DNA from 4 places in the Bradyrhizobium quebecense genome. Region 1 is predicted to be linked to each of the others. Evidence: predicted binding sites of a transcription regulator. Region 1 holds the regulator's gene; each other region holds the start of a gene.

Region 1 (7,387 bases):
ATCCGCCCGGCCGGCGTCGACTTCCGTGAAGGCGACGTGCTGCTCGATGCCGGCAGCCGCCTCTCCGATCGCGCGCTGTCGCTGGCGGCCGCCATGAACTATCCGGACCTCCCGGTGCACCGCCGTCCGAAGGTCGCGGTGCTGGCGACCGGCGACGAGCTGGTGATGCCGGGCTCGACGCCCGGCCCCGGCCAGATCGTCTATTCCAACGGCTATGCGCTGCGGGCGCTGGCGCGCGCCGAAGGCGCCGAGACCGTCGATCTCGGGGTTGCCGCCGACACGGTGGAGGCCACCACCGCCGGTATCCGCCGGGCGCGCGAGACCGGTGCCGACATCCTGATCACGACCGGCGGCGCCTCGGTTGGCGACCACGACCTGGTCAAGCAGTCGCTGGAGGCCGAGGGCGTCGCGATGGCGTTCTGGCGGATCGCGATGCGGCCCGGCAAGCCGATGATGCATGGCCGGCTCGGCGCGATGCGGGTGATCGGCCTGCCCGGCAATCCGGTGTCCTCCTATGTCTGCGCCTTCCTGTTTCTGGTGCCGTTGATTCGGGCACTGAGCGGCCGAAAAGCGATTCATCACCGCCGCGCGAGCGCAGTGCTCGGCCGCGACCTCGCCGCCAACGACCAGCGCGAGGACTATCTGCGCGCACGCCTCGAGGAGCGCGAGGACGGCACGCTGATCGCAACGCCTGTGATGCAGCAGGACTCGTCGCTGCTCGGGAATCTCGCTGCGGCACGGGCACTTCTCGTGCGTCCGCCGTTTGCGCCTGCCGCCGGCAAAGGCAGCGAATGCGAGATCCTGACGCTGCCCGAGTGACAGCGGAGACCGCATCGCTTGAGCGCTCGCCGGATGCGTTCACCGGAAATTAAGTGGTTGCGGAACACATATCGAACATATAGTGTCCGTTCATGATTTGTTTCGAGTACGGGTGTGTACAAATGGGAAGCCGCGAGGGAGCGCTCGTGATGAGCACCGTGCTCCTGAGGACTGGCCCCGCCTGTAGGCCCACCTGAAGAGTCTCGGAATCGAACGACGCTACCAACCGGGGGAATACTCGAGATGCTCACGCGCAAACAGTACGAACTTCTGCGTTTCATCAATGAACGTCTGAAAGAGGCCGGCGTACCGCCCTCGTTCGACGAGATGAAGGATGCGCTCGACCTGCGCTCGAAATCCGGAATCCACCGCCTGATCACTGCGCTGGAAGAGCGCGGCTTCATCCGCCGCCTGCCCAACCGCGCCCGCGCCATCGAGGTCATCAAGCTGCCCGAGCTCTCGGCCGGCGGCGGTAACGGCCGCCGCGGCTTCACCCCGAGCGTGATCGAAGGCACCCTCGGCAAGCGCACCAGCACGCCGCCGATCGCCGAGGACGACGGCAACCGTCCGGTCGCGGTCCCCGTGATGGGCCGGATCGCCGCCGGTACGCCGATCGAGGCACTACAGACCCGCAGCCACACCATTAGCGTACCGCCCGACATGCTCGGCTCCGGCGAGCACTATGCGCTGGAAGTGCGCGGCGACTCGATGGTCGATGCCGGCATCCTCGACGGCGACATGGCGCTGATCCAGCGCAACGACGTCGCCAACACCGGCGACATCGTGGTGGCGCTGATCGACGAGGAGGAAGCCACCCTGAAGCGCTTCCGCCGCCGCGGCGCATCAATCGCTCTGGAGCCGGCCAACACCGCCTATGAAGTGCGCATCCTGCCGCCGAACCGGGTGCGCATCCAGGGCAAGCTGATCGGCCTCTATCGCAAATACTGAATTTCAAATACTTGCGGCGGCCGGGAACGAGCGACACATCGGATCGTTCCTTGAATGATAGCGTAACGTGCTGTTTGCCCGATGCGCTCCGATACCTCTCACGCAGCGTCGCGTGTTTGTGATCGGGAGCGTTTGGCGACCAGTCGTACAATCGCCCAGAAACGAGGAGACACTCGTTCGCTATCGTCCACTCTGGTAGAGGCCCTATGCCTCAAGGAGAGGCACGGGTCGCTACCTCGATTTGAGGAGCCATCCGATGTGTGACTATAGTCTGCACGCCGTGGCGTCGCGCCCCGCCATTGTTGGAGAGACGCTGATCACCACGACTTTCCGCGGCACGTCGACCCGCGGCTTTGCTTCGGAGACCGATCCCACTGTCGCGGTCTGCATGCTGCCGGGCACCGAGCTCGCTTTCGCCGAGAACGTTCGCTACGACAGCCGCTGGATCTGGACCAAGACGATGAACTTCCGCGTCGGCGTGTTCAACGAAGTCGAGCCCGACGTTCCCGATCGCCATCATGACGCGGTCGAATTCCCCGACGGCAGCCATGTGCTGGTGACCCAGCTCGTCGAGGGACAACGCGTCAGCGTGCTGCAATTGCCGGCACTGCATCCGTCGGTCGAGCAGAAGCCGAAGGTTGTGGAGCGGCGGCCCTCCGCATTTGCGTCGCTGTTTTTGGGTTGAGCGCATCGTCGCCGCGGAATGAGCTGTTCGGCGGCGGATGACCTAAGCGATTTCGAGCGACCCCGGACGCCGGGTTCCGGGGCGCGGCTGGAGAATTGCGTCGGCGCGCGCCTTGGCGCATCATCGGGCACGGAGGACGTGCGTGGTGGTCGACAAGGTCACATGGCAAAAGGCTGGACGCGTCACGGAGCCGGGTCGCTACATGTTCCGGTTCGGCTGGCTGACGGTGACGGCTGACGACCTGAAGGTCTGGGAGCAATTCCCCGAGGCTTCCTTCACCCTCGTCAAGAAGCCCGACGCGGGCCCCGACTCCGACGAATACCATCTCGGCCTGTTCGAGCTGCCGACCGGCCCCTTACCCGACAACGGCTAATCCTCGCCCTGCAAATCGGTCTCGGCCGGCGTCGCATCGACGGCAGGCCGGGGGGCGCTGGCGGGTGCGCGCAGCGTGGTCTCGCTCTCGCCATCGCCGGGAACCGCTGGCGACCATGGCCGGTCGATCCCTCCGGGCTTGACCGCATCGATGGCGTAGCCGTCCCTGATGCGCCGCAGCACCAGCGCGCCGTGGCGCCGCAGCCGCTCGGCATCGATCACCGAGGCCGCGCAGTCCCGCGGTGCCGGCCGCGCGGTCACGATCAGCGCCGCACGCTCGCAGTCGTCGGCCAGCGCCTCGGGCCGGCTCGCCAGCGCAACGAAGGAGCCGCCCGGCCCTTGCGTCACGCAGCCGCTCGGATCGCAGGAGACGCCCTCGCCGAGCGAGGAATCCGTGGCGGTCCGCGCGTCAGCATCCGCTGCCAGCCACTCCTTGACCAGAAATGCGTCCTTCGCGCTGTGCATCACATGCAGCCGGCCGTCGCCGCCCCGCACTGCGACGTTGCGGCCGTCGGCGGAGACCAGCACGTCCGGCTGCGGCACCCGCACAGCCCAGACCGAGGCGACCACCAGCAGCACGGCACCCGACCAGCGCAGCGGCGTGCGCAACAGCCCGAGAAGGACGAGGCCGGCGCTCGCCACGATCATCGGTCCGACCCCGAACGCCGCCATCCGGCCGACTGCGCCCGGGAGCGCCGCGACCCATTGCGTCACCAGGATCATCCAGTCGATGCCGAAACCCATGATCGCCCAGAACACCCCGTCGAAGCCGAACGGCATGGCGAGCAGCCCGAGCAGGCCGGCCGGCATCACGACCGCCGACACCACCGGCATCGCCGCAAGGTTCGCCAGCAGCCCGTAGGGCGTCACGCGGTGGAAATGGAACGCGGCGTAGGGCGTGGTCGCGAGCCCCGCCACCAGCGAGGCCAGCATCAGCATCGTGAGCTCGCGCCCGCCCCACAGCGCAACCCGCGCGGTCGCCGAATGATCGGGTGACGCCAGCAGGTTCGGCAGCCCGATCTGCACCAGCGCCACCAGCCCGAGCGTTGCTGCAAACGACATCTGAAAGCTCGGATGCACCAGCGCTTCCGGCGCGATCGCGAGCACGATCAGCGCCGCCACCGCCAGCGTGCGGAAGGTGATCGCGCGGCGGTCGACGATCACCGCGATCAGCACCACGGCCGTCATGAAGAACGATCGCTGGGTCGCGACCTCCGCTCCCGACAGCAGCAGGTAGAACGCCGCCGCGACGAGCGCGGCCGCCGCCGCCCATTTCTTGATCGGGTGTCCCGCCGTCAGCGCCGGAAACAGCGCAAGCAGCGCGCGGATAGTGAAGAACACGACACCCGCGACCACGGCCATGTGGTAGCCGGAAATCGACAGCACGTGGCCGAGGCCCGAGATGAACATCGCGTCGTTGACCGGCGTCGTGATCGCATCGCGCCGGCCGGTGAGCAGCGCGGTTGCGATCGCGCGCTGATCCCCGTCGAGGGTGGTGCGGATGCGCGCGTCGATGGCATCGCGCAGCCACTGCATGAAGGCGGCATAGCGCAACGCAAGGCCACCAGTTGCCGGCGGCTCCCTGGTCTTCACCGCGCCCATTGCGAAACCGGATGCTCCGATACCCTGGAAATAGAGATCGCGGCCGAAATCATAGGAGCCCGGCCGCTGCGGCCCCAGCGGCGGCATCAGCCGCGCCTTCAATTCGACGAAGCTGCCGACCTCGGGCGCGGTGCCCTTCTTCACCGAGAGTCTGACGCGCTCGAGTTTTGGCACCTCGCGCTGGCTTTCCATCGACACGACGCGCAGCACGAAGCGGTCGGTCTTCTCGCGGACGTCGCGTGTCTCGACAAAACCGGTCAGTGCCACGGAAAATATCGGCCGCGCCAGCACGCCATGGGCGATCCGCGCGGTCTTCCATGTCGCGGTCGCAAAGCCCGCCGCGACCGCCGCCAGCATCACGACGGCGGGAAACACGCTGCGCCGCCGAAGCAGCAACGCCAGCAGGCAGAGCGCGATTGCGACGGTCGCCGCGACCGACAGCACCGGCTCGTGCTCGGCCGCAAAATAGAATGCAATGCCGGTGCCGAACGCCACCGACACCCACGGCAACAGCCGCCCGGCCCCCGTCTCCGCACGCGCCCATTGCCGCAATGTCTCGACGAGAGGCCGCCAGGTGCTGGCGCGCACCGGAATATAGCCACCGACCGGCGCAGCCGCGCGCGGCGGCCATGTCCCCGCGTAGCCGCGTCTGCCGCCCGGCGTCGTACTCTGCTCCGCCATTCCGCTCGCGATCCCTGCCGGGGGCAAGGCTAGCGGAAGCTGCGACCTGATCGCTAGCGGAACGGATCAAGAATACGGGACCGGCCAGCCGGGATACCAGGACCGACCTGCGTCACGGCTCCCGGCGGCAGGCCGCCGCCGGTGCCTGCGTCAAACCGATCGAGCCGAAAGTCTCATTAGGTGCCGATCCCATTGGGACTAGACTGTCCTGATGCCTCCACTCCCGGACAGACGGGGATGAGGTGGCAACGGCTCGCGGCACTGAAGGCCGCTGGAGCTCTTCTCAGGTGGCCCAAAACTCCCCTGAGATCAGGCGTTGCGGACAAACTCGCAAATCTCGCCTGCAACGCCGCGCACCACGCGCACGCCGCGAGCGGATCGAGCGCTGAAAAACGCGAAGAGTAGCGTTTGCAATTGATAGGAGCAGCACATGGCAATTCAAGTACCGAGCGATTTTCGTCGCGTGATTGTCGCTGCGTCGGTGGGAAACATCATTGAATGGTACGACTTCTACATTTTTGGCAGCCTGGCCGCAGTTCTGTCGGTCAAATTCTTTGAGCAATCCCACCCCGTCGCAGCCCTGCTGAGCACGATCGCGCTGTTCACTGCGGGATTCCTGATCCGTCCGCTGGGGGCTTTCCTGTTCGGATGGATGGGCGATCGGGTCGGCCGCAAATATACATTTCTCATTACGCTGAGCGGAATGGGACTGGGGACGGGCGCGATCGGACTGATCCCAACCTATCAGTCGATCGGCCTGACGGCCGCATTCGTTCTGTTCGGCTTGCGGATGATCCAGGGTCTCTGCCTGGGCGGCGAATATGGCGGCGCCATCACCTATGTCGCCGAGCATGTTCCGGACGACCGCCGCGGCTACTACACAGGCTGGCTGCAAACCTCGCCGACGCTCGGGATCGTGGTGTCGCTGGCCGTGATCGTCCTGACCCGGACCTGGGCCGGCAATCAGGCCTTCGACGAATGGGCGTGGCGCGTTCCGTTCCTGGTCTCGTTCGTGCTGGTCGCGATCGCCATCTACATCCGCCTCCAGCTCCAGGAGACGCCGATTTTCCAGGAGATCAAGGCACGCGGACAGATGACCAGGAATCCCTGGCGGGAAGCCTTCCTCAGCACCAACATCAAGTACATCTTGATCGCCATCGTCGTCCTGATCGGACAGGGCGTGGTCTGGTACAGCGGTCAATTCTGGGCACTGTACTTCCTGCAGCAGGTCTCCAAGGTCGATCCGGTTACCTCGGCCTATATCGTCGGAGCCGCACTGCTGATCGCAACGCCGAGCCTGATCTTCTTTGGCTGGCTGTCGGACCAGATCGGCCGCAAATCCGTGATCCTCGGAGGAATGCTGCTTGCCGCGCTCACCTACTATCCGCTGTACCTGTGGCTCGGCATGGTCACGCAGCCGGGACACATCAACTATCCGGTCGCCGTCTTCATCATCTTCATCCTCGTCTGCTACGTCGGGATGGTGTACGGGCCGGTCGGCGCGTTCCTGGCGGAGTTCTTCCCGGCCAGGATCAGGTACACCTCGGTCTCGGTGCCGTATCATATCGGCAACGGTTGGGGCGGCGGATTGGTGCCGTTCATCACATCGGCCGCCTTCGCAGCGACTGGCAGCATCGGCTACGCGCTGATCTACCCGATTGTCGTTCCCGCGGTGTGCTTCGTGATCGCCCTCTTCATCATGCCGGAGACACGTAAGACCAGAATTTGGGAGCAGATCGAGGCGCGAGCCGCATCGTGACCGAGTGGCCTCGCTGAGGGAGCGACCAACGCTTGCGGCAAGAGTCATGGCCTGGTCATGGCCGCCCTGCAGCGCGTACGGGACGACGCTTCGTCCTGTACGCGCGTGATTCCGCTGCGGAGCTTGCATCGGCATGAGGTCAACGCGCCTCGGAGGGATCCGGTTTGGCGCAATCCCTATCTCTCCGGCCGCCTGTGACTGGCGGTCAGGTCAACGTTTCAGTCGGCTCCCTCTCAGCCAGCCCGGTGATGCCAGCGATCGTGCCACCAAATGGCAAAATCACGATCCATCGTCAGCTCCCAGCAAGCGAGCACGATCACCGCGATGCCGGCGAGCACGCTGCTCGTCGTGGCCGATCCATGTTCGTAGCTGAACGTCCAGGGTGCCAGCACCAGGGCCAGCCCCATCAGCATCTCGCCCCATTCCTCCAGATAGGACGGAATGATGAATGCCTCGATGGCAAACAGCACGACGCCCAATCCAAGTGCGATGGAGATCCAAAGAGCTGCCCCGGAGAAGCC
Region 2 (7,387 bases), 3.4 Mb from region 1:
TTCGACCACATGATCCGGCTTAGTCCGCTCGATCCCTTGCGCGTCAGCGCCTGGATCGGCATGGCGCACGCCTACTTCTGGCTCGAACGTTATGAGGAGGGATGCAAGGTTGCCAGACGGTCGTTGCGCTTCAACTCCAATGCGCATTCATTGGGCGCCTTCATCATCAACGCGATCCGCGCAGGCGATGCGGAGGAGGCGAGAAAGGCGATCGCTCGTTTGTTGCGGGTGCATCCGGGCTTCCGCACCTCGCATATCAGCGAGGCGTTTCCGGTGCGGGATGCCGCACTGCGTGGCGAGATCGGCGCCGCGTTGCGCGACGCAGGATTGCCGGAATAGCCAAGGCGTTTCGAGCGAAGTGGATTCCGGTGCGCGTGAAGAAAGCGCGTCCAAACAACGAGCCCTAGCCCTGCCGGAAGCCCATCCGGAACGCGCCCCAGTGGCGGCCGTTCACGAAGATCGGCGACGACACGTCCTTCATCAGCACGAATTTGCCGCCGCCCATGTCGCGGCGATAGGTCTGCAGCAGGAACGGCTTGGTATTGGCCGCGACCTTGCTCACCGCGCGGTCGTTGAACAGCCGGCGGTTGCGGCAATTGGCGTTGTTCCACACCGGGTCCGGTCCCTGCGGCAGCCGGTAATTCGGATTGTGGGTCGGCAGATAGCCGCTCCGCGCCCAGGCGACGCAGAACACGATGCGCGGATCGGTCTTCTGGATCGGATCCTGGATCGCAGGCAGCACGCGGTCGGTGAAGCTGACATAGTCGGTCAGATATTGCTTCGGATTGGTGCCCGCGATCTCGCGATATTTCTCGTCCATCAACTGCGCGAGCGTGATCTCGCCGCTTGCGATGGCCTGCTCGAACAGCTCCGAGATCTGTTTCGCGGTGTCGATCACGACGCGGATCAGCGGCGCATCACTGGTCTCGACGCCGCTGTCGGCGATGGTCACGATCAGGCTCTCGGACAGCTCGAGCAGCTTTGCGACGCGGCCGTCGGCGTGCTTGAGGTCGCGCGAGGAGAGATCGACGCCCTTGGCGAGCTCGTTCAGCTCCGCGATCACGGTGTCGCAATGACCGAGATTGGAGGTCGCGGCGCGCGCCACGCTGCCGATCTCGGCGCCGACGGATGAAAAGCCCTCCTGCACGCGCATGATGATGCCCGATATCTGCCGGGCGCCTTCGCCGGCGCTCTTGGCGCGCAGCGAGGCGTCGCTGCTCTCGCCGATCAGGCTGCCGATCTGACCGTCGAGATCGCGTACGGTGTCGGAAATCTGATGCGTCGCCTGGCGCGTCGCCTCGGCAAGGTTCTTCACCTCGCTTGCGACCACGGCAAAGCCGCGGCCGGCATTGCCGGCACGCGCGGCCTCGATCGTGGCGTTGAGCGCCAGCAGATTGGTCTGCTTGGCGATCGCCTCGATCGAACCGGAGACCTTGGCGACCTGGCTCAGCGCGGAGCCGACCGCGGCGAGCCGCGCCTCGATCCGTCCGACCGCCGCGACGAGCTCTGCGATATGGCTGACCGCCGTCTCGACCGCGTTGCGCGATTCGGCGATCTGGCCAACCGCGGCGGCTGCGGTCGTTTGCACCGCCTGCGATGCATTGGCGATGTCGTGATTGGCCGAGACCATGATCTCGGCGGTCTCCTGCAAATGATGGAACCGCTCCGACTGGCTGGAGACGCGGTTCGCGACCTCCTGGACGTTGCCGGCGATGTCGGCAAGCTCGACCCCGAGGCCGCCGATCCGGTCGGCGAGCTGGTCGACCAGCCGTTCGGCCAGTGTCCGGTTCGATGACGTATCCAGCACTGCAAGCTGCGCCGCCGACATGTCGCGTTTCCTCCGTTACAGCAGTCCGTCACGCCGCTGCAGCATTCCCCATTCCAGTCTAAAGCGTGATTCGCTCCGCCGGTCTTGCCTGAGCGTGCACTCGCGCTTGGTCAAAGCTTGTAGGCGGTGCGGAAGGCGCCCCAGTGCCGGCCGCGGACGCGGATCGGCACGTCGATCTCGCGCATCATCACGGTGGTGCCGTTGCCCATGTCGCGCGCATAGCTTTGAACCAAATAGGCGCGCTGATTTTGCGCGGCGGCGAGGCCCGCGGGATCGTTGAAGATACGACGATTGCGGCAATTGGCGGTGTTGTAGGCCACGTCGCCCGGCCGCTGCGGCTGCGAATAGATCTTGTTATGGACCGGCAGATAGCCGTTCCGGTCGACCGTGGCGCAGAACGCCAGGCGCTTGTCCTTGGCGAGGAACGCCTCGAGCAGAGCGGGCAGCGAGCGATCCCCCCAATCCAGCATTTTGGTGCGATACTGCACGGGGTTGGTGCCTGATATCTCGACATAGTCGGTGTCGAACATGTCGGCGAGCGTGATCGCGCCGCTTGCCAGTCCGTCCTCGAAGAGCTTGCTCAGCGTGCGACCCGCTTCCATCGCGCGGGTGACGAGTTCGGCGTTCTCCTCGTGAATCGCCCACATCCGGTCTTCGATCTTCTCGCGCAGCGTGGCGGTCGCCGCCTCGAAGCGCGCCTGGCTGCCTGCCTTGGAGCGATCGCCGATCCTGATCCGGCAGGCGCCGACGTCCTGCAAGGTCGCGGTCAGGGTCTCATGGGCCGGCAGCCTCTCGGCATCCGGCCCGCCGATCAGGATGCCGTCCATCGCGATCTCGTAGACCGGCGCGGTGATCATGCCGCGCGCGGTCGTGATCTCGATCGTGAGGCTGCACGGCAGGCGCTGGTTCTTGCGCGGATCGCCGCGCTCGTCCTGGCGCAGCAGCACTGCACAGCGCGCCTTCAGCTTCTGGGCGAAGGCGGTCACCGCCTTGCCGGCCTTGGCGACATTGTCGCCGTGCGCGGCCGCTTCGCGGGTTGCCGAGTCGATCTCGCCGGCGCTGGTGCCGACCGAGACGATGAAGTGGGAGGCGGAGGCCGCGTTCTGGCCCATCTCGCCGGTGATCTGGTTCTGCTCGGCGACCGCGCCGTTGACGTTCTCGAACACCGGACGGATCTTTTCGATCGCCTGCGAGATGCGGTGGACGGCGTCCGCCGATCCGGTGGCGTCCTTCTGCAACGCCTCGATCTTGCGCGTGATCTCTTCGGTCGCGCTCTGGGTCTGCACCGCCAGCGCCTTGACCTCGGTGGCGACCACCGCAAAACCCTTGCCGGCGGCGCCGGCGCGCGCCGCTTCGATCGTCGAGTTGAGCGCCAGCAGCGTGGTCTGCCGCGCGATCTGCGCGATCAGATTGACGACATTACCGATCGCGGCCGAGGATTCGCGCAAGCGATCGACATTGGCGGTGGCCTCGCGCGCCGCCGCCGCGGCGTCGTCGGCGAGCTGGCTGGCGCTGCGCACTTGCGCGCCGATGCCTTCGGCGGAATGGGTGAAGCGGTCGGCGGCTTCGGAGAACGTCGTCGCGGTGCTCTGCGCATCGCTGCTGCGGCCGGTCAGCGCGTCGGTGCGGGCGCGGATGGTCGCGAGCTTGGCTGCCGTCGCCTCGGCGCCGTCGGCCACCGAGCCTGCGGCGCGCTCGAGCTGGCGGATCATCGCGCCGAGCTCGAGTTCCAGCAGCTCCAGGATTTCCCCGGACGAATCCTTGGCCGAATCAGTCTCGGTCGGGACTTCAGCCGCAGCGGCCGCGGTTGGAACCTGCGGCGCGGCCGGCTCCGGCATTTGCTTTCGAAACAAACCGAACGCCATGGGGATGGGGGCTCTTGGAAAGTTGCGGCGGGACGGGGTGATCCTCGCATCCGGGCATGAAGTCATGGTTAACAAGTGCCTCATATTCCGGCTTGCGGTAGTATTCCCCCGCCGGACGTCCCCTGCCGACCTTTGATTTTGACCGCCAGGGGCCTATAAGGCCGCGTTTTCCACCCCTGTTCAGACCCTACGCTCGAAGAGACGTCGCATGGCCGGCCATTCCCAATTCAAGAACATCATGCACCGCAAGGGCCGGCAGGATGCCCAGAAGTCGAAGCTTTTCGGCAAGCTAGCCCGCGAAATCACCGTGGCGGCCAAGCTCGGCACCCCGGACCCGGCGATGAACCCGCGGCTGCGCGCCGCCGTGGTCGCAGCGCGGGCCGAGAACATGCCCAAGGACAATATCGACCGCGCCATCAAGAAGGCCCTGGGCAGTGAGGGCGAGAACTATGACGAGATCCGCTACGAGGGCTATGGCCCCGGCGGCGTCGCCGTCATCGTCGAGGCGCTGACCGACAACCGCAACCGCGCCGCTTCCGACGTCCGCTCGTTCTTCACCAAGTCGGGCGGCAATCTCGGCGAAACCGGCTCGGTCGCCTTCATGTTCGACCGTACCGGCATCATCGAATACGATGCCAAGGTCGCTTCCGACGATGCCATGCTGGACGCCGCGATCGAGGCCGGCGCCGACGACGTGGTCTCGAGCGAAGCCGGTCACGAGGTCTACGCCTCGCAGGAGACCTTCCGCGAAGTCGCAAAGGCGCTGGAAGCGAAGTTTGGCGAGCCGCGCAAGGCGGCGCTGACCTGGAAGCCGCAGAACACCGTCGCGGTCGACGACGAGACCGGCGAAAAGCTGCTGAAGCTGATGGACCTGCTCAACGAGCACGACGACGTGCAGAACGTGTACGCCAATTTCGAGGTGTCCGACGCGCTGCTCGCGAAGATGGGCGGGTAAGCGCCCGTTCATCACCCCGAACTCCGTTGTCATCGCCCGGTTCGCTTCGGGCGATCCAGTATTCCAGAGACCGTCGTTTGATCCGCGAGGCCGCAGCGTACTGGATACCCCCGCTTTTGCCGGGGATGACAAGCAAGGATGGGATGACGAGCGAGGCCGAGCACAACGACCGCGGCAGGGGACGGACCTCCGTTTGTGTTTCGTTCTCCCCGCGCAGGCGGTATCACTAGCCCATGACATCGCAGCCGATTCGCTCTCCCGTCCGCATCATCGGTATCGATCCGGGTCTCCGCCGGACCGGCTGGGGCGTGATCGAGACCGAGGGCAACCGTCTGGTCTACATCGGCTGCGGTTCGGTCGAGCCGCCGGACGACCTGCCGCTGGCGAGCCGGCTGCTCGCGATCCATGAGGGGCTTGCCGCCGTGCTCGGCGACTACCGACCGGCAGAGGCTGCGGTCGAGCAGACCTTCGTCAACAAGGACGGCGTTGCCACGCTGAAGCTCGGCCAGGCGCGTGGCGTCGCCATGCTGGCGCCCGCAATGTTCGGTATCTCGGTGGCCGAATACGCGCCGAACCAGGTCAAGAAGACCGTGGTCGGCGCCGGACATGCCGAGAAGAGCCAGATCCAGGTGATGCTGAAGATCCTGTTGCCGAAAGCCGAGCCGCCGTCCGCCGACGCCGCCGACGCGCTCGCGGTCGCGATCACTCACGCCCATCATCGCCAGAGCACCGCGCTGCGGCTCAGGGTGGCGAGCCTATGATCGGCAAGCTCAAGGGCCTGATCGATTCCTATGGCGAGGATTACGTGATCCTCGACGTCGGCGGCGTCGGCTATCAGGTGCATTGCGCCAGCCGTACGCTGCAGGCGCTGCCACAGCCGGGCGGCGCGGCCGTGCTTTCGATCGAGACCTATGTCCGTGAGGACCAGATCAAGCTGTTCGGCTTCCGCAGCGATCTCGAGCGCGAGTGGTTTCGCCTGTTGCAGACCGTGCAGGGCGTCGGCGCCAAGGTCGCGCTCGCGGTGCTCGGCACGTTGCCGCCGACCGATCTCGCCAATGCGATCGCGCTGCGCGACAAGGCGGCGGTGGCGCGGACGCCGGGGGTCGGGCCGAAGGTTGCCGAGCGCATCGTCAGCGAGTTGAAGGACAAGGCGCCGGGCTTCGCCGATGTCGATCCCGCGGTGGTGCACCTGTCCGGCGCGATCGACAACAACCGCGCGCCGCGCCCGGTGACGGATGCGATCTCCGCGCTGGTCAATCTCGGCTACGGCCAGCCGCAGGCCGCCGCCGCTATCGCCGCCGCCTCCCGCAGCGCCGGCGAGAAGGCCGAGACCGCGCAGCTGATCCGGCTGGGCCTGAAGGAATTGTCGAAGTGAGGGTGGATCGGCAGGCCGGAGCGGCTGCAAAGTCGAAGAGCCGTTCGCTGACATGGTGGGCCTACGCCCTGATTGTCATCTTTTGCGGCTGCCTGATCACGGGAGTCCTGGTCTTGTTCGGCCTGTCCGCCTCATGGTGCTTGCTGAGCCGCGTGGCGCGGTGTTTCTCGGTTCAGCACGATACGCTTGACGTTGCGTTGCTTGGCTTGAAAATCTGGTCGATGCCCGCAATCTTCGTGGCGACGCTGGTTGCTGCAGTCGGTCAAATTCGCGGCGGCGTGGTCTGGTGGAATGTTCTTATTGCCGCAGCGCTGTCGATGCTAATGAGCAGCGTCGTGATATCCGGATCGGCGGAGTTGACTGCATTTCCAGTGCTGCTGGCCACAACTCTGGTGCTCTTCGTGGGAGTTCAATTGTCACGATTGATCAGCAACCGGTTCAGCGGCTATCCGATATGAACACGCCCTCGCGCATGGTCACGCCCGAACGCCGCTCCGACGATGTCGGCGACACTGCGCTGCGTCCGCAGTCGCTGTCGGAGTTCGTCGGCCAAGCCCAGGCGCGCAAGAATCTCTCGATCTTCATCGAGGCGGCGAAGAAGCGCGGCGAGGCGCTCGATCACGTGCTGTTCGTCGGTCCACCGGGCCTCGGCAAGACCACGCTGGCGCAGATCGTCGCGCGCGAGCTCGGTGTCGGCTTCCGTGCCACCTCCGGCCCTGTGATCGCGAAGGCCGGCGATCTCGCGGCGCTGCTCACCAATCTGGAAGAGCGCGACGTGCTGTTCATCGACGAGATCCATCGCCTGAGCCCGGCGGTCGAGGAAGTGCTCTATCCCGCGATGGAGGATTTCCAGCTCGATTTGATCATCGGCGAGGGCCCTGCGGCGCGCTCGGTGAAGATCGAGCTGTCGAAATTCACGCTGGTCGGCGCGACGACGCGCGCAGGCCTGCTCACCAATCCGCTGCGCGACCGCTTCGGCATTCCGATCCGGCTCAATTTCTACACCGAGGAAGAGCTGGAGAAAATCGTCACCCGCGGCGCCCGCGTGCTGAACATCGGCATGAGCCCTGACGGCGCCAACGAGATCGCGCGCCGCGCCCGCGGCACGCCGCGCATCGCCGGCCGCCTGCTGCGCCGCGTGCGCGACTTTGCCTCCGCGGCCGATGCCGAAGCCATCGATCGCGGCATCGCCGACCGGGCGCTGAGTGCGCTCGAGGTCGATAGCGCCGGGCTCGATGCGATGGACCGGCGCTATCTCACCACCATCGCCTTGAACTATGGCGGCGGTCCGGTCGGCGTCGAGACCATGGCGGCGGCGCTGTCTGAGCCGCGCGATGCGATCGAGGACATCATCGAGCCCTATC
Region 3 (7,387 bases), 2.5 Mb from region 1:
CCAGAAGGTCCAGCCGTTGCAGGCGCCGGAGCCCTGCGCGACCGCGCCGATGCGGTGGATCGAGCCGACCTTGTCGCCGAGCATGATGGCGCCGTCGGCGCGCACCAGTGCGCCATGGCGCTTCTTGGCATCGACGAGTTTCGCGCCGGGCACGATCATGCCGCGTTCGATCAGTTCGGAGAATGCCACCCGCGGCGCCTCGCGCGCGGTCATGAACGGGGCCAAGGTCTCGACCGGCAGCGGCTCGATCGCGGCGATACGGGCTTCGGCGGCGGCGGCATAGGTCCTGTCGCGCTCGAAGCCGATATAGTTGCGGCCGAGCCTTTTGGCGACCGCGCCTGTCGTTCCGGTGCCGTTGAACGGATCGATCACGAGATCGCCGGGCTTCGACGACGACAGCAGCACGCGGGCGAGCAGCTGCTCGGGCTTCTGCGTCGGATGGACCTTCTTGCCGTCGTCGCCCTTGAGGCGTTCCTCGCCGGTGCACAGCGGGATCAGCCAGTCGGAGCGCGCCTGCACGTCCTCATTGGACGCCTTCAGCGCTTCGTAATTGAAGGTGTAGCCCTTGGCCTTCTCGTCGCGCGCGGCCCAGATCATGGTCTCGTGCGCGTTGGTGAAGCGGCGGCCGCGGAAGTTCGGCATCGGATTGGACTTGCGCCACACGATGTCGTTCAGGAGCCAGAAGCCGAGGTCCTGCATGATCGCGCCGACGCGGAAGATATTGTGATAGGAGCCGATCACCCAGAGCGTTGCCGACGGCTTCATCACGCGGCGGCAGGCGAGCAGCCAGGCGCGGGTGAAATCGTCATAGGCAGCGAACGACGAGAACTTGTCCCAGTCGTCGTTGACGGCATCGACATGCGATTCGTCGGGGCGTTTGAGATCGCCCTTGAGCTGCAGATTGTAGGGAGGATCCGCGAAGACCAGGTCGACCGAGCCGGCCTGAAGCTTCGACAACTCGGCCACGCAATCGCCAATGACGATGTGGCTCGACGGGGCACTCTCAAATTTAGTGCGGGGCGCCCTTGCAGACGCCCCGCGACGCGACACTACCATGACTCAAGAACTCTGACTCAGGCGACGCTGTCGGCGACGCGGGACTAAACAACCGACTGGCGCCACATTGACCCGGCAAAGTAAAAATCGACTTAATTGGAAATGTTCATGCAAAAGATTGCAGCAGCTTTCGAACGGCGTGGCGCATTGTCGTTGGCGTTGTGCTGCAACATCAGCGCGTTCGGCGAAAAATTTTGCGGATCATCAAACCGGCACGATTCGGCCGGTAAATTGCCGCTGCTTGCAGCGGTTCGCACTGCAAAGGATGCGCGTCTAACGACTAGGCAATTTTTGCCGGGCAGGATATTGATTAACAGAATGGAAATTTTAGGTGGTGTGTCCCGCATTGGGGCGCCGACTGGAATGAAGGGAAACCGCCATGCGCTATGATGATTTCCGCCGCAGCGACGATATCGAAGACCGTCGCGACGACAGCGGCGGCGGCGGTGGTGGCGGCTTCGGGATTCCGATGGGCGGCGGTGGCGGGCTCGGCATCGGCACGGTCATCGTGCTCGGCCTGCTCGGCTATGCCTTCGGCATCGATCCGCGGATCCTGATCGGCGGCGCCGAGATTCTCACCGGCGGCGGCCAGGCTCCGACCTATCAGACCGATCGGCAGTCGTCGGGCGGGCAGGCCAAACGCGGCGCGCCGACCGACGAGATGGGCAGCATGATCGCCGGCATCCTCGGCGAGATCGACGATCGCTGGAGCGAGATCTTCCAGGCCTCGGGCCAGACCTACACCGGTCCGAAGATCGTGCTGTTCCGCAACGCCACCAATGGCGGCCGCTGCGGCATGGCGCAGTCGGCGATGGGACCGTTCTACTGCCCGCCGGACAAGACCATATTCCTCGACACCGGCTTCTTCCGCGAGGTCGAGACGCGCTTCCGCGGCTGCTCCGGCAACGCCTGCAAGTTCACTGCGGCCTATATCATCGCGCATGAGGCCGGCCATCACATCCAGAACCTGCTCGGCATCATCCCGCGGGTGAACCGGCTGCAGCAGCAGGCGGGCAGCAAGGCCGAGGCCAACGCGCTTCAGGTCAAGGTCGAGTTGCAGGCCGATTGCCTCTCCGGCATCTGGGTCAACCGCGAGGAGAAGAAGCGGCCGGGCTTCCTCGAGGCCGGCGACATCGACGCCGCGCTGACCACGGCGAACGCGATCGGCGACGACACGCTGCAACGGCAGGCGACGGGCAGGGTGGTGCCTGATTCCTTTACCCACGGCTCCGCCGCGCAGCGCAAGCAATGGTTCATGACTGGCTACCAGCAGGGCACCGTGCAGGCCTGCAACACGTTCGGCGGCAACGGCTAGTCATTGTTGATTGATCGCCGGGTGTAGCCGCGATTTCGGTTCACCTCTCCCGCTCGCGGGGGAGGTCGCATCGCATCTTCAGATGCGATGCGGGTGGGGGCTCTCTCCTCGCAAAGGCTCCGACTCGCGGCGACACCCCCACCCCAACCCTCCCCCGCAAGCGGGAGAGGGAGCGAGAGAGCAAGCCATGTCGATCGACGAATCCAAAACGTTCATCCCGCTCAACATTGCGGTGCTGACGATTTCCGACACCCGCACGCTGGCGGATGACAAGTCGGGCACCACGTTGGCCGACCGTCTCACCGCGGCCGGCCACAAGCTCGCGGCACGCGAGATCGTCACCGACGACGTCGAGGCGATCCGCGCCCTGATCCGGCGCTGGATCGCCGATCCGGGCGTCGATGCCGTCATCACCACCGGCGGCACCGGCTTTACCGGCCGCGACGTGACGCCGGAGGCAGTCGAGCCGCTGTTCGAGAAGCGGATGGACGGCTTTTCGATCGCCTTCCACATGCTGAGCCATGCCAAGATCGGGGCATCGACGATCCAGAGCCGCGCCACCGCCGGCGTTGCGGGCGCGACCTTCATCTTCTGCCTGCCCGGTTCGCCCGGCGCCTGCCGCGACGGCTGGGACGGCATCCTGGCCGCGCAGCTCGATTACCGCACGCGGCCCTGCAATTTCGTCGAGATCATGCCGCGGCTGGATGAACATTTGCGCCGCCCGAAGGCCAAGGGCGCGAGCGTGTAGACACCACCGTCGTCGTTCCGGGCCTGCGCCTAACGGCGCATCCCCGAATGACGAGATATGAAGTTCTAAAGATCCAACTCCCACGTCTCCCCGACCAGGTCGACGCCAAAGCTGTGGTGCTTCTCTTCCTTAACCCGCTGAAAGCCGGCACGTGCATAGATGCCGCGCGCGGCGAGCAGGATGCTCTGGGTCCACAGCGTCATCTTCCCGTAGCCCATCTCGCGTGCGGAGCGGATGCATTGCTCGACCAGCGCGCGGCCGACGCCGAGCCCGCGCGCCTTCTCCTCCACCGCCAGCAGCCGCAGCTTGGCGATTCCGTCGCCGCCGTTGACCAGGAAGACCGAGCCGACCGGCTCGCCGTCGACCTCCGCGATCCAGCAATGCTCACGGGCCGGATCGAACGATCGCAGAAACTGCGCGCAGATCTCGGCCACCAATGCCTCGTAGCTGATGTCCCAGCCATATTCCTCCGCGTAGGCGCGTCCCTGTTGCGAGATCACCCAGCCGATGTCGCCGACGCGGTGACTGCGCAGCAGGAAACCCACCGGCTTCCCGGCCGGCGGCTCCAGCGACTGCTCGATCGTGCTCATGGCGCTCACCACGGCCGCACGGCGGTCGCCGTCCATCTGCTTCAGCAGCGCGCCGACCTCGTTGCGCGAGCGGCGGTCGAGATCGGCGGCAGCAGTGCGGCCCTTGGCGGTGAGGGCCACCTCGTTGACGCGCTTGTCGGCCTTTGACGGCTTGCGGGTCACGATCTGGCGGCGCTGCAGTGCCTGTAGCGTGCGGCTGACGAAGCCGGCATCGAGGTCGAGATCGCGCACCAGATCGGTCGCGGTGCAATCCGTGCGATGCGCGAGCTCGTAGATGATCCGCGCTTCCTGCAAGGTGAACGGGGAATGCAGCAGCTTCGGCTCGATGATGCCGAGCTTGCGGGTATAGAACCGGCTGAAGCCGCGGACCGCGGCGACCTGGCTCTCGAGAGCGGCGTCATGGGAGTTTGATTTCATCAAACATATTATTTGACGGAATCAAATAATCCGCAAGCGCTTTCTAACGCGGTTGCTTGGCGCGAACCGGTGCCTGCTTGGCTTGACTATGCCTTACGCCACCATGATCCTGCTGCGCAGCATGGTGCGGGAGGAGCGGCCGAGCCGGCGCAGCAGCCGCGCCTCGGAGCGGCGGGCGTCCGGCCGGTAGCCGCCGATCCGCTCGTAATGCTCGCGCGCGATCAGAAGGCCCTGTTCGGCCGAGGGGCCGGTGATCATCCGGGCCACGAATTTGAGGCCGTCGCGCAGACCGGGGTCGGTGTAGGGCGCGCGGGCGTAGCGGAAGATGCCGGCGCGGTCCTTGCCGCTTGCCGCCACCATCTGGATGAACTGGGTGGTCTCCTCGATCCAGCCGGCATCGAGCACCGCGCCCGGATGCAGGAACATCAGCCAGGGCGAACGCGCCTGCCTGGCGCCTGCCGCGAGCGCCGCGGCGCGCGTGCCCTCGAAACGCAGGAAGTGACAGCCGGCGATGTCGGCAACGCGCTCCATCACGTCGCTATTGGCGCGGTCGACCAGCAGTACCTCGCGGATGACGCCGGCGGCCGCGCCCGGCACCAGCGCGGCCAGCGTTGCGACCGCGGTGCGCTCGACTCCGTCGGTGGGGATGATCACGCTCAGCATGATTTGAGGCTTCGCTGGCTCAAACGGTGGAGAAACTCCGGCCGTGTTATCACCTTGTCATATTCAAAGCAGCCTTTTCGCCTGCAGATTTTTACGCCATCACTTTGTGGATTTTCTCAGCTCGCGTTCTTGATTTGTTCTCGGGCTGTGTTAGCTTCAAAGCATGAGCCGAGCATCCTCTCATGCCCTCAAGCACCCGCCGGTAACGGCGCCCTCCGATAACCCGGCGGGTGCAGCCACCCCTTTTCCCGAGCTTGCGGTCGCGATCGAGCGCGAGCGGCGGCGCGGCCGCGGCGCGCAGTCCAACGCCAGCGGCCGCTACGAGGCCGAGGCGCGGGTTGCCTTCGACGATGGCTGGCAGAGCCTCGACGACCTGCCGCCGTTCCAGACCACCGTGGCGCTCGACACCTCGCGCAAGGTGATCACCCGCAACGACTCGCCCGACATCGGCTTCGACCGCTCGATCAATCCCTATCGCGGCTGCGAGCACGGCTGCGTCTATTGCTTCGCGCGGCCGACCCACGCCTATCTCGGCCTGTCGCCGGGCCTCGACTTCGAGTCGAAGCTGTTCGCCAAGCCGGACGCACCCGAGTTGCTCGAGAAGGAGCTTGCCGCGCCAGGCTACGAGGCGCGGATGATCGCGATCGGCACCAACACCGATCCGTATCAGCCGATCGAGCGCGAACGGAAGATCATGCGCGGCATCCTCGAGGTGCTGGAGCGCGCCGGTCACCCGGTCGGCATCGTCACCAAGTCGGCGCTGGTGACCCGCGACATCGACATCCTGGCGCGGATGGCCAAGCGCAATCTCGCCAAGGTCGCGCTCTCGGTGACGACGCTCGACCCGAAACTCGCCCGCACCATGGAGCCGCGCGCCTCGACCCCGTCGAAACGGCTCGAGGCGATCAAGCGGCTCGCGGATGCCGGTATCCCGACCACCGTGATGGTCGCGCCCGTGATCCCGGCGCTGAACGATTCCGAGATCGAGCGCATCCTCGATGCCGCCGTGCATGCCGGCGCCAGGGAGGCGAGCTATGTGCTGCTGCGGCTGCCGCTCGAGGTGCGCGATCTGTTCCGCGAATGGCTGATGGCGAACTATCCCGACCGCTATCGTCATGTCTTCACGCTGATCCGCGACATGCGCGGCGGCCGCGATTACGACTCGCAATGGGGCACAAGGATGAAGGGCACCGGCCCGATGGCCTGGATGATCGGCCGCCGTTTCGAGATCGCCTGCGAAAAGCTCGGCCTCAACAAGCGGCGCACCAAGCTGACCACCGATCACTTCGCCAAGCCGAAGCGCAGCGGGCTGCAGCTCAGTTTGTTCTGATACCACAGGCGTCATTGCGAGGAGCGAAGCGACGAAGCAATCCACGCTCAGGTATATGCGGTACGATGGATTGCTTCGCTTGGCTCGCAATGACGGGAAAGGTAAACATGAGTAACGCCCCGCCCGCCCGCTTCACCGTCCTCACGCTCGGCGTCAGCGACATGCGCGCCAGCATCGCCTTTTACGAATCGCTCGGCTTCACCAGAAAGATGCGCGCGACCGGCGAGGAGGTTGCCTTCTTCGAGACCGGCGGCAGCGTGCTCGGGCTGTTCCCATGGCATCTGCTCGCCGCCGATGCCGGATTGCCGGATCAGCCGCGGCCTTCAGCGTTCCACGGCGTTGCGATTGCCTGGAACTGCAACGACGATGCCGAGGTCGATCGCGTGATGGCATTTGCGCTGTCGAAAGGCGCCACATTGCTCAAGCCCGCGCAACCGACGAGCTATGGCGGTTATTGCGGCTATTTCGGCGATCCCGACGGCCACGCCTGGGAAGTGGTGCGCGCGCCAGGCTTCGAGGTTCTCGAGAACAGGCGGGTGTCCATCCCGGATTAGAGCGAGCCGAATTGAATAACGGGGAAGGGCGACGGGTTCCCGGTTGCGCCGGGGAGCCGGCTTGATCACCATCCCCGCATGATTCGGGATAACTCCAAAAGCGCGTCAAAAGCCACGTCGAAAAAGGCGCCGGCCAAATCAGCCGGGCCGGACAAGCGCGTCATCGCCGTGACGCGGCCGAGCTTTCGGCGCGAGCGCGCGCTGTTCAAGCGGGGCGTCTGGCCGGTCGCCGGCTGCGACGAGGCCGGGCGCGGCCCGCTGGCTGGTCCGGTGGTCGCCGCCGCCGTGGTGCTGGATCCTGCTCGCGTTCCCAAGGGGCTCGATGATTCCAAGCGGCTGACCGCCGAGCGCCGCGAGGAATTGTTCGAGGAGATTTGCGCGACCGCCGCGTTCTCGGTCGCGGTGGCTTCGCCGGCGCGAATCGACCGCGACAACATCCTGCGCGCCTCGCTGTGGGCGCTGGCGCGCGCCGTCCATGCGCTGCCGGAAATGCCGAAACACGTCTTCGTCGACGGCCGCGACAAGCTCGCGACCCCCTGCGACTGTGATGCCGTGATCGGCGGCGACGGCATTGTGGCCTCGATCGCGGCGGCCTCGATCATTGCCAAGGTGACGCGCGACCGCCTGATGTGCGCGCTGGCGCTGGATTGCCCCGGCTACGGTTTCGAGCAGCACAAGGGCTATGGCGTCCCCGAGCACCTCGAGGCGCTGGAC
Region 4 (7,387 bases), 4.2 Mb from region 1:
TCACGAACGGTGCGGTCATGGTGCCCGAGAAGGCGTCGGTGAACTTGAACAGCACCACGAAGGCGAGCGCCGCGAGTGCGTCCTTGCGGCTGAGGAATTCGGAGAATGCGCCGAGCGCCGCGTGCAAGACGCGTTCGGCTGCGGTCTGCGCATGCGTGGCCGCCTCTGCGCCTTTCGATTGCGCCGGCTCGGTCGCAGCAAGTGCGGTGACGATGCCGATCACGACCAGCGCGGCCATCACCACATAGCCCCACATCCACGCCGACGGTCGCGCGACGCCGGCGGTTTCGAAACCGCTGACGATGAACAGCGCGCCTGCGGTGGAGACCAGCATTCCGATGCGATAGGCCGCGACATAGGATGCCATACCGGCGGCCTGCTCGCTCTCAGGCAGGCTTTCGACGCGGAAGGCATCGACCACGATGTCCTGCGTCGACGACGCGGTCGCGACCAGCAGCGCGGCGAAGGCCGCGAACCACGGCGATCGTGCGGGATCGGCCAGCGCCAGCACTAGGATCGTCGCGATCAGCAACAACTGCGAGAGCAGCAGCCAGCCGCGGCGCCGACCGAAGACCTGCGTGAACAGTGGCACGTGCAGCGCGTCGACCAGTGGTGCCCAGAGGAACTTCAGCGTGTAGGGCGTACCGATCAGCGCGAGCAGCCCGATGGTGCCGAGATCGACCCCGGCTTCCTTCATCCAAACCTGCAGCGTCGAGCCCGATAGTGCCAGCGGCAGGCCGGAGGAGAAGCCGAGCAGCAACACGATCAGCACCCGCGGCTGCAAATACACCGCGAAGCTGTCGCGCCAGGAGGTTGGCACCGGCTTTGCAATCGTGTCTGACGTCGCCTCGGGTGCTGTCATGGGCCGTTGGTAGCAGATTCGAGCCGCAAAAAGGGTGTCGTCGCCCGGCTCGACCGGGCGACCCAGTATCCCAGAGACCTATCCGCCGCCACCGGCGATCTCCGGGTAAAGATCAATCCAGTCCGGATTGTCCTTCTCAATTAGGGAGATTTTCCATCCACGCGGCCATTTCTTCAGCCGCTTCTCGCGCTTGATCGCGTTCTCAGGATCATCGAATTGCTCGAAATAGACGAGCTTCACCACATCATATTTCTCTGTGAAACTGTCGATGAGTTTCAATCTGTGCTCGCCGACACGGCGAATGAGATCATTTGTCACACCAATGTAGAGCGTGCCGCCGATGCGGCTGGCGAGGATGTAGACGTAGTAGCTGCGTGCCCCCAACTGCGGCCTCTGGAATACTGGATCGCCCGGTCAAGCCGGGCGATGACACCGACTATGAGGTGAAATCAGGGGCCATACTACTCCCCCGCCTGCAGCTTGCGCGGGGCGGGGAACAGGTCGGTGGCGGCGGGTTTGACGAAGCGGGGGACTTCGATCGGGGTCTCGGACTTGCTGAAGTCGAGTTCCTCGATGCGGCCGGCGCGCTTCTCGATCTTGTCGGCGGAGATCAGGATCTGCCTGACGTCCTCGTTCACTTGGCCGAAGTGATTTTGCAGCTTGAGCACGCGGTCGCGCAGGCGGCCGAGGTCGTCGCCAAGATGCATCACCTCGTTGCGGATCTGGTCGGCGGCGTCGCGGATGCGGGCGTCCTTCAGGATCTGCTGCATCACCTGGATGGCCAGCATCAAGAGCGAGGGCGACACCAGCACGACGCGGGCGCGATAGGCCTTCTGGACCACGTCGTCGAAGCCGTCATGGATTTCGGCATAGACCGATTCCGACGGCACGAACATCAGCGCGGTGTCCTGGGTCTCACCCGGGATCAGGTACTTCTCCGCGATGTCGCTGACATGCTTCAGCACGTCGGCGCGCAGCCGCTGGCTGGCGAATTTGCGTTCCTCGTCGCTGCGCGCATCGTGCAGCGCCGTCATGGCCTCCAGCGGGAACTTCGCGTCGATACAGAGTGGGCGCTGGTCGGGCAGGAACACGACGCAGTCCGGCCGCTTGCCCGTGGTCAGCGTGTACTGGAACTCGTACGAGCCCTTCGGCATGCCGTCCTGGACGATCGCCTCCATCCGCGCCTGGCCGAACGCGCCGCGCGACTGCTTGTTGGCGAGCACGTCGCGCAGCGTCGTCACCTGGGTGGTGAGCTCGTTCAGGTTCTTGTGCGCGTGATCGATGATGCCGAGCCGCTCGTGCAGCACGCGCAGCGAATCCATCGTGTTGCGCGTCGATTGTTCCATCGACTGGCCGACCCGGTGGGTCACCGAATCCAGCCGCTCGTTGACGGCGCGGGCCATCTCGGCCTGGCGGCCGGCCAGCGCCTGCGCCATGGCGTCGACCCGCCCGGAGGATTCGCTCTGGGCCCGCAGCATGTCGGCAAGCCGCTCCTCCAGCTCGTCGGCGCGAATGGCCTGGGCCATCGCGAGTTCCGCGCCGCGCCGGCTGGCGCGTGCGATCACCACCGCGATCGCGAACAGCAGGATCAGCGCCAGCGCGCCAAGGCCGATCAACGCGTCGGAGACACGGACCGGCAGGTCGCCAATCGTGAGGAGAATCTCGTTCATGCCATCAGTTGTAGCCGATTCGGCGTCGCCATCGAACGAAAAGGGAACATTTATGGTAAACACTCCCTTAAATTTCCTGGTTAACGTTGCGTGAAGAAACGTGGTTAAGGCTGTCTTAACCGGTTCCTGAGCGCATTGACCCCATGAAGTCAGCAGCTTAAATCGCCGCCATGGCATTACGAGAAATCATCATCCTGCCGGACAAGCAGTTGCGTCTGGTGTCGAAACCGATCGAGAAGGTGACGCCGGAGATCCGCAAGCTCGCCGACGACATGCTCGAGACCATGTATGACGCGCCGGGCATTGGGCTGGCGGCGATCCAGGTCGCGCAGCCGCTGCGGCTGATCACCATGGACCTCGCCAAGCGCAACGAGAATGGCGAGACCACGCCGCAGCCGCGGGTGTTCATCAACCCGGAGATCATCTCGCATTCGGAAGAGCTGTCGGTCTACGAAGAGGGCTGCCTGTCGATCCCCGAATATTACGAGGAGGTCGAGCGCCCGGCGCGGGTGCGCCTGCGCTTCACCGACCTCGACGGCAAGCTGCACGAGGAGGATGCGGAGGGGCTCTACGCCACCTGCATCCAGCACGAGATCGACCACCTCAACGGCGTGCTGTTTGTGGACTATCTGTCGAAGCTGAAGCGCGACCGCGTTTTCAAGAAATTCGAGAAGGCCGCCAAGCGCGCGGCGGAGTAGGCGTTGCCGTCTCCTCAGACGCGTCATGGCCGGGCTTGACCCGGCCATCCACGTCTTGCTTCGCCGTCGCCGAAAACGGATGCTCGGGGCTTCTTGTGCGAAGACGCGCTTCGCGCTTAAGCCCGGGCATAACTGAGCACTCCAACTGGCACCGAGCCTGATCGCATGCCTCTCCGTCTGATCTTCATGGGCACGCCCGATTTCGCGGTGCCGACGCTGCTGGAGCTGGTGGCCCATGGCCACGAGGTCGTGGCGGTCTATACCCGCGCGCCGAAGCCGGGCGGGCGGCGCGGCCTGCAGTTGCAGCCGACGCCGGTCGAGCAGGAGGCGCGCCGCCTCGGCATTCCCGTGCTGACGCCGAAAACCCTGAAGACACCGGAGGCGCTCGAGGAGTTTCGCGCGTTTGACGCAGATGCCGCCGTCGTGGTCGCCTATGGCATGATCCTGCCGCAGGCCATTCTCGATGCGCCCAAGCTCGGCTGCTTCAACCTGCATGCTTCGCTATTGCCGCGCTGGCGCGGCGCCGCGCCGATCAACCGCGCCATCATGGCGGGCGACGCCGAAAGCGGCGTGATGGTGATGAAGATGGATGTCGGCCTCGACACCGGCGACGTCGCGATGGCCGAGCGGCTGCCGATCTCGGACAGTATGACGGCATCCGACCTGCACGACGCGCTGGCGCCGCTCGGCGCCGATTTGATGGTGCGCGCGATGGGCGCGCTGCAGCGTGGCGGGTTGCAGCTGACGAAGCAGAGCGCGGACGGCGTCACCTACGCCGCCAAGATCGAGAAGGCCGAGGCGCGGATCGACTGGAAGCAGCCGGCGCATGCGGTGCTGCGGCACATTCACGGGCTTTCGCCGTTCCCCGGCGCCTGGTGCGAGCTCTTAGGCGAGGGCGAGCCGGTGCGGCTGAAAATCCTGCGCTGCGAACTGGCCAAAGGCTCGGGCGAACCGGGCGATGTGCTCGACGACAATCTTGCGATCGCCTGCGGCGATGGCGCAATCCGGATCCTCGAACTGCAGCGCGCCGGCAAGGCGCCGATGAAGGCGGCGGACTTTTTGCGCGGCACGCCGCTGAAGCCGCCGGCGCGGCTCGCCTGATGCCGCGCTACAAGCTCACCATCGAATATGACGGCACGCCGTTTTCCGGCTGGCAGATCCAGGACAATGCACCGACGGTGCAGGGCGCGCTGGAGACGGCGGTCAAGGCAATTTGCGGCGAGGACGTGCGCGTCCATGGCGCAGGGCGTACCGATGCCGGCGTGCATGCGCGCGGCCAGGTCGCGCATTGCGACATCGCCAAGCATTTTCCGCCTGGCCGCTTTCGCGACGGGCTGAACGCGCATCTGCGGCCCAATCCGATCGGCGTGCTGGCGGCTGATATCGTGCCCGACGATTTCGAGGCGCGGTTCTCGGCGATCAAGCGGCACTACCTCTATCGCATCACCAACACCCGCGCGAACCTCGCGCTCGACATCAGTCGCGTCTGGCGCGTGCCGCGTGCGCTCGATGCCGACGCGATGCACAAGGCGGCGCAGCGGCTGCTCGGCAAGCACGATTTCACCACCTTTCGCGACACCGAGTGCCAGGCCAAGTCGCCGGAGAAGACGCTCGATCAGCTCGACGTCACGCGCCAGGGCGACGCGATCAACATCGTGACGTCGGCGCGCTCGTTCCTGCACAGCCAGGTGCGCTCGATGGTCGGCTCGCTGGTCTGGGTCGGCGAGGGCCGCTGGAGCGCGGACGATCTCTTTGGTGCACTCGCCGCCCGCAACCGCGCCGCCTGCGGCCCCGTGGCGCCGCCGGACGGGCTCTATCTGATGCGGGTGGATTACTAGGCGGTCGCCGATGATTTCGTAGGATGGGTGGAGCGAAGCGATACCCATCACTTCGAATCCGTGGTGCGCATGATGGGTTTCACTGCGCTCTACCCATCCTACGGACTGTATCTGGTGCAGGTGGACTACTCGCGACCCCAATCCCTACTGTGCATGGGGTTGTTTTCGATATTTTTGTCCAGCCAAGCGGCTGGACTACGCAAAATACCTGTCCAACACGCCCCGATAGATCTGCGTCAGCTTCTCCAGATCGGCCACCGGCGTGCGCTCGTCGATCTGGTGCATGGTCTGGCCGACCAGGCCGAACTCGATCACCGGGCAATAGCTCGAGATGAAGCGCGCATCCGAGGTGCCGCCCGAGGTGGACAGCTCCGGCTTGCGGCCTGTGACTTCCTCGATCGCGGCGACTGCGAGATCGGTGAACGGGCCGGGCTGGGTCACGAACACGTTTGAATTCGACGGCTGCCAGTCGATGTGGGCACGGATGCGGTTGCCGCAGGCTTTCGCCAGCCGCTCGTCGACCAGCCGCCGCAGGCTTTCCTGGGTGTGGTTGTCGTTGTAGCGGATGTTGAACTTCGCCCGCGCCTGGCCGGGGATCACATTGCCCGCGGCGTTGCCGACATCGACCGTGGTGAATTCGAGGTTGCTGGCCTGGAATTGCGCGCTGCCGTGATCGAGCGGCTCGTCGCTCAGCGCGACGATCAACCGCGAGATATCAGGCACCGGGTTCGAGGCGCGGTGCGGATAGGCGACGTGGCCCTGCACGCCGTCGACGACCAGGGTGCCGGATTGCGAGCCGCGCCGGCCGATCTTGATCATGTCGCCGAGCACCTCGACATTGGAGGGCTCGCCGAGCACGCAATGGTCGAATTTTTCGCCGCGCTCGGCGCACCATTTCAACAGCTTGACGGTGCCGTTGATCGAGACGTCTTCCTCGTCGCCGGTGATCAGGAAGGAGATCGAACCGTTGCCATTTTCTTGCGGCTTGCCGCCATGGTCGCTGAGAAACTGCAGGACGGCGGCGACGCTGCAGGCGATGCCGCCCTTCATGTCGACGGCGCCGCGGCCGTAGAGATAGCCGTCCTTGACCTCGCCGGAGAACGCGCCGAGCGTCCACGCCGCTTCATCGCCGGGCGGCACCACGTCGGTATGGCCGGCAAAGGCGATGTGCGGCGCCGAAGAGCCGATGCGGGCATAGAGATTGTCGATATCGGCGGTGCCGGGTTCGGAGAACGTCACGCGGTGGACGTCGAAGCCTGCGCTTTTCAGCAAATTTTCAAGAACGCCAAGCGCGCCGGCGTCGGCCGGGGTGACGGAGGGGCAGCGAACCAGATCGCGGGCAATCGAGACAGCATCACTCATGCGCCTCGCTTAACACGTCACGCCGTGGGTGGACCAGCCTTGTGCAGCATCATTCGAGCTCGCTCTGCTGATCCCAGCCCTGCCTGGAGCGCGACCCGCTGCCGCGGCCGCCGCCTCGGCTCACATGGGTTTTCCCAAGCGGATTGGGACCATAGCGATTGGGGTAAGAGGTGCCGCGCAGAAACGCCAGCTCGATGAAGCCCCAGATATAGAGCACGGAGACGATCCCGCCCGCCGCCATCACCCAATAGGAATCATCGGGAAGCCGGTCCGAGAATTGGCTCATGAGGCCGGGGATCGCGAAGTACGGGACCATCCACCAGCCGCTCTTGTCGCGATCGTGCAGGCGCTTGATCGAGACCGCGATATAGACCCAGACGAATAACGCCGTTCCGCTGGTCTTGACCAGCAGTGTGGGTAGACCAGCCCAGGTCAGCGATTTGTAGCTGTCCGGGTCGAACGCCCGGAAGACGTCGTCGACATTGAAGCCGAACGACGCACCCTTGCCGCCGAGGCCCGCCAGGAGCACCAGCGCGGCCAGGAACATCATCCAGCACACGATGATCAGCGCCGCGAGCCAGAACTTGGCCCGGTTGACGCGACCCTTGAAGCCGAACAGGTAATTGGCCCAGTCCATGAAAAAACTCCGGGCAGCGGCAATTTTTCGCGGCCCGGAGTTTTGTCGGCGTCGGATGGAGTTTGGTTCGATCAGTCCCGCAGCAGCTCGTTGATGCTGGTCTTGGCGCGGGTGCGCTCGTCGACGCGCTTGACGATCACGGCGCAGGCGGTGGCAGGTCCCGGCTGGCCGTTCTTCAGCGGCTTGGCCGGCAGGGTGCCGGGCACCACGACGGCATATTCCGGGACTTCGCCGACAAAGATTTCGCCGGTCTCGCGGTCGACGATCTTGGTCGAGGCGCCGAGGAACACGCCCATCGACAGCACCGCGCCCTTGCGCAC

The links. The regulator LexA, encoded in region 1, represses DNA repair genes until DNA is damaged. The targets are predictions, from matches to a motif close to TGTTCNNNNTGTGTTCNG.
Region 2: the regulator LexA is predicted to act here: its motif matches at 4,839-4,856, upstream of ruvC (crossover junction endodeoxyribonuclease RuvC).
Region 3: the regulator LexA is predicted to act here: its motif matches at 4,914-4,931, upstream of HU230_RS02425 (PA0069 family radical SAM protein).
Region 4: the regulator LexA is predicted to act here: its motif matches at 2,564-2,581, upstream of HU230_RS36160 (DNA recombination protein RmuC).

The regions. Positions count from the first base shown of each region.
Region 1 covers NZ_CP088022.1:3,021,760-3,029,146, forward strand. Annotated here, with positions in the region: gene HU230_RS14585 (molybdopterin molybdotransferase MoeA) at 1-819, shown strand, start outside; gene lexA (transcriptional repressor LexA) at 1,063-1,767, shown strand; gene HU230_RS14595 (hypothetical protein) at 2,024-2,452, shown strand; gene HU230_RS14600 (hypothetical protein) at 2,598-2,825, shown strand; gene HU230_RS14605 (ComEC/Rec2 family competence protein) at 2,822-5,107, opposite strand; gene HU230_RS14610 (MFS transporter) at 5,538-6,866, shown strand; gene HU230_RS14615 (SPW repeat domain-containing protein) at 7,100-7,387, opposite strand, start outside.
Region 2 covers NZ_CP088022.1:8,319,419-8,326,805, forward strand. Annotated here, with positions in the region: gene HU230_RS39495 (adenylate/guanylate cyclase domain-containing protein) at 1-339, shown strand, start outside; gene HU230_RS39500 (methyl-accepting chemotaxis protein) at 404-1,828, opposite strand; gene HU230_RS39505 (methyl-accepting chemotaxis protein) at 1,939-3,693, opposite strand; gene HU230_RS39510 (YebC/PmpR family DNA-binding transcriptional regulator) at 3,902-4,648, shown strand; gene ruvC (crossover junction endodeoxyribonuclease RuvC) at 4,882-5,409, shown strand; gene ruvA (Holliday junction branch migration protein RuvA) at 5,406-6,023, shown strand; gene HU230_RS39525 (hypothetical protein) at 6,026-6,481, shown strand; gene ruvB (Holliday junction branch migration DNA helicase RuvB) at 6,478-7,387, shown strand, end outside.
Region 3 covers NZ_CP088022.1:472,139-479,525, forward strand. Annotated here, with positions in the region: gene HU230_RS02395 (site-specific DNA-methyltransferase) at 1-1,056, opposite strand, end outside; gene HU230_RS02400 (hypothetical protein) at 1,165-1,446, shown strand; gene ypfJ (KPN_02809 family neutral zinc metallopeptidase) at 1,436-2,371, shown strand; gene moaB (molybdenum cofactor biosynthesis protein B) at 2,559-3,119, shown strand; gene HU230_RS02415 (bifunctional helix-turn-helix transcriptional regulator/GNAT family N-acetyltransferase) at 3,185-4,126, opposite strand; gene HU230_RS02420 (glycosyltransferase family protein) at 4,220-4,789, opposite strand; gene HU230_RS02425 (PA0069 family radical SAM protein) at 4,953-6,119, shown strand; gene HU230_RS02430 (VOC family protein) at 6,227-6,673, shown strand; gene HU230_RS02435 (ribonuclease HII) at 6,752-7,387, shown strand, end outside.
Region 4 covers NZ_CP088022.1:7,556,323-7,563,709, forward strand. Annotated here, with positions in the region: gene HU230_RS36150 (AmpG family muropeptide MFS transporter) at 1-862, opposite strand, end outside; gene HU230_RS36155 (GIY-YIG nuclease family protein) at 941-1,246, opposite strand; gene HU230_RS36160 (DNA recombination protein RmuC) at 1,324-2,532, opposite strand; gene def (peptide deformylase) at 2,703-3,230, shown strand; gene fmt (methionyl-tRNA formyltransferase) at 3,396-4,331, shown strand; gene truA (tRNA pseudouridine(38-40) synthase TruA) at 4,331-5,068, shown strand; gene dapE (succinyl-diaminopimelate desuccinylase) at 5,264-6,430, opposite strand; gene HU230_RS36185 (DUF805 domain-containing protein) at 6,480-7,067, opposite strand; gene dapD (2,3,4,5-tetrahydropyridine-2,6-dicarboxylate N-succinyltransferase) at 7,139-7,387, opposite strand, start outside.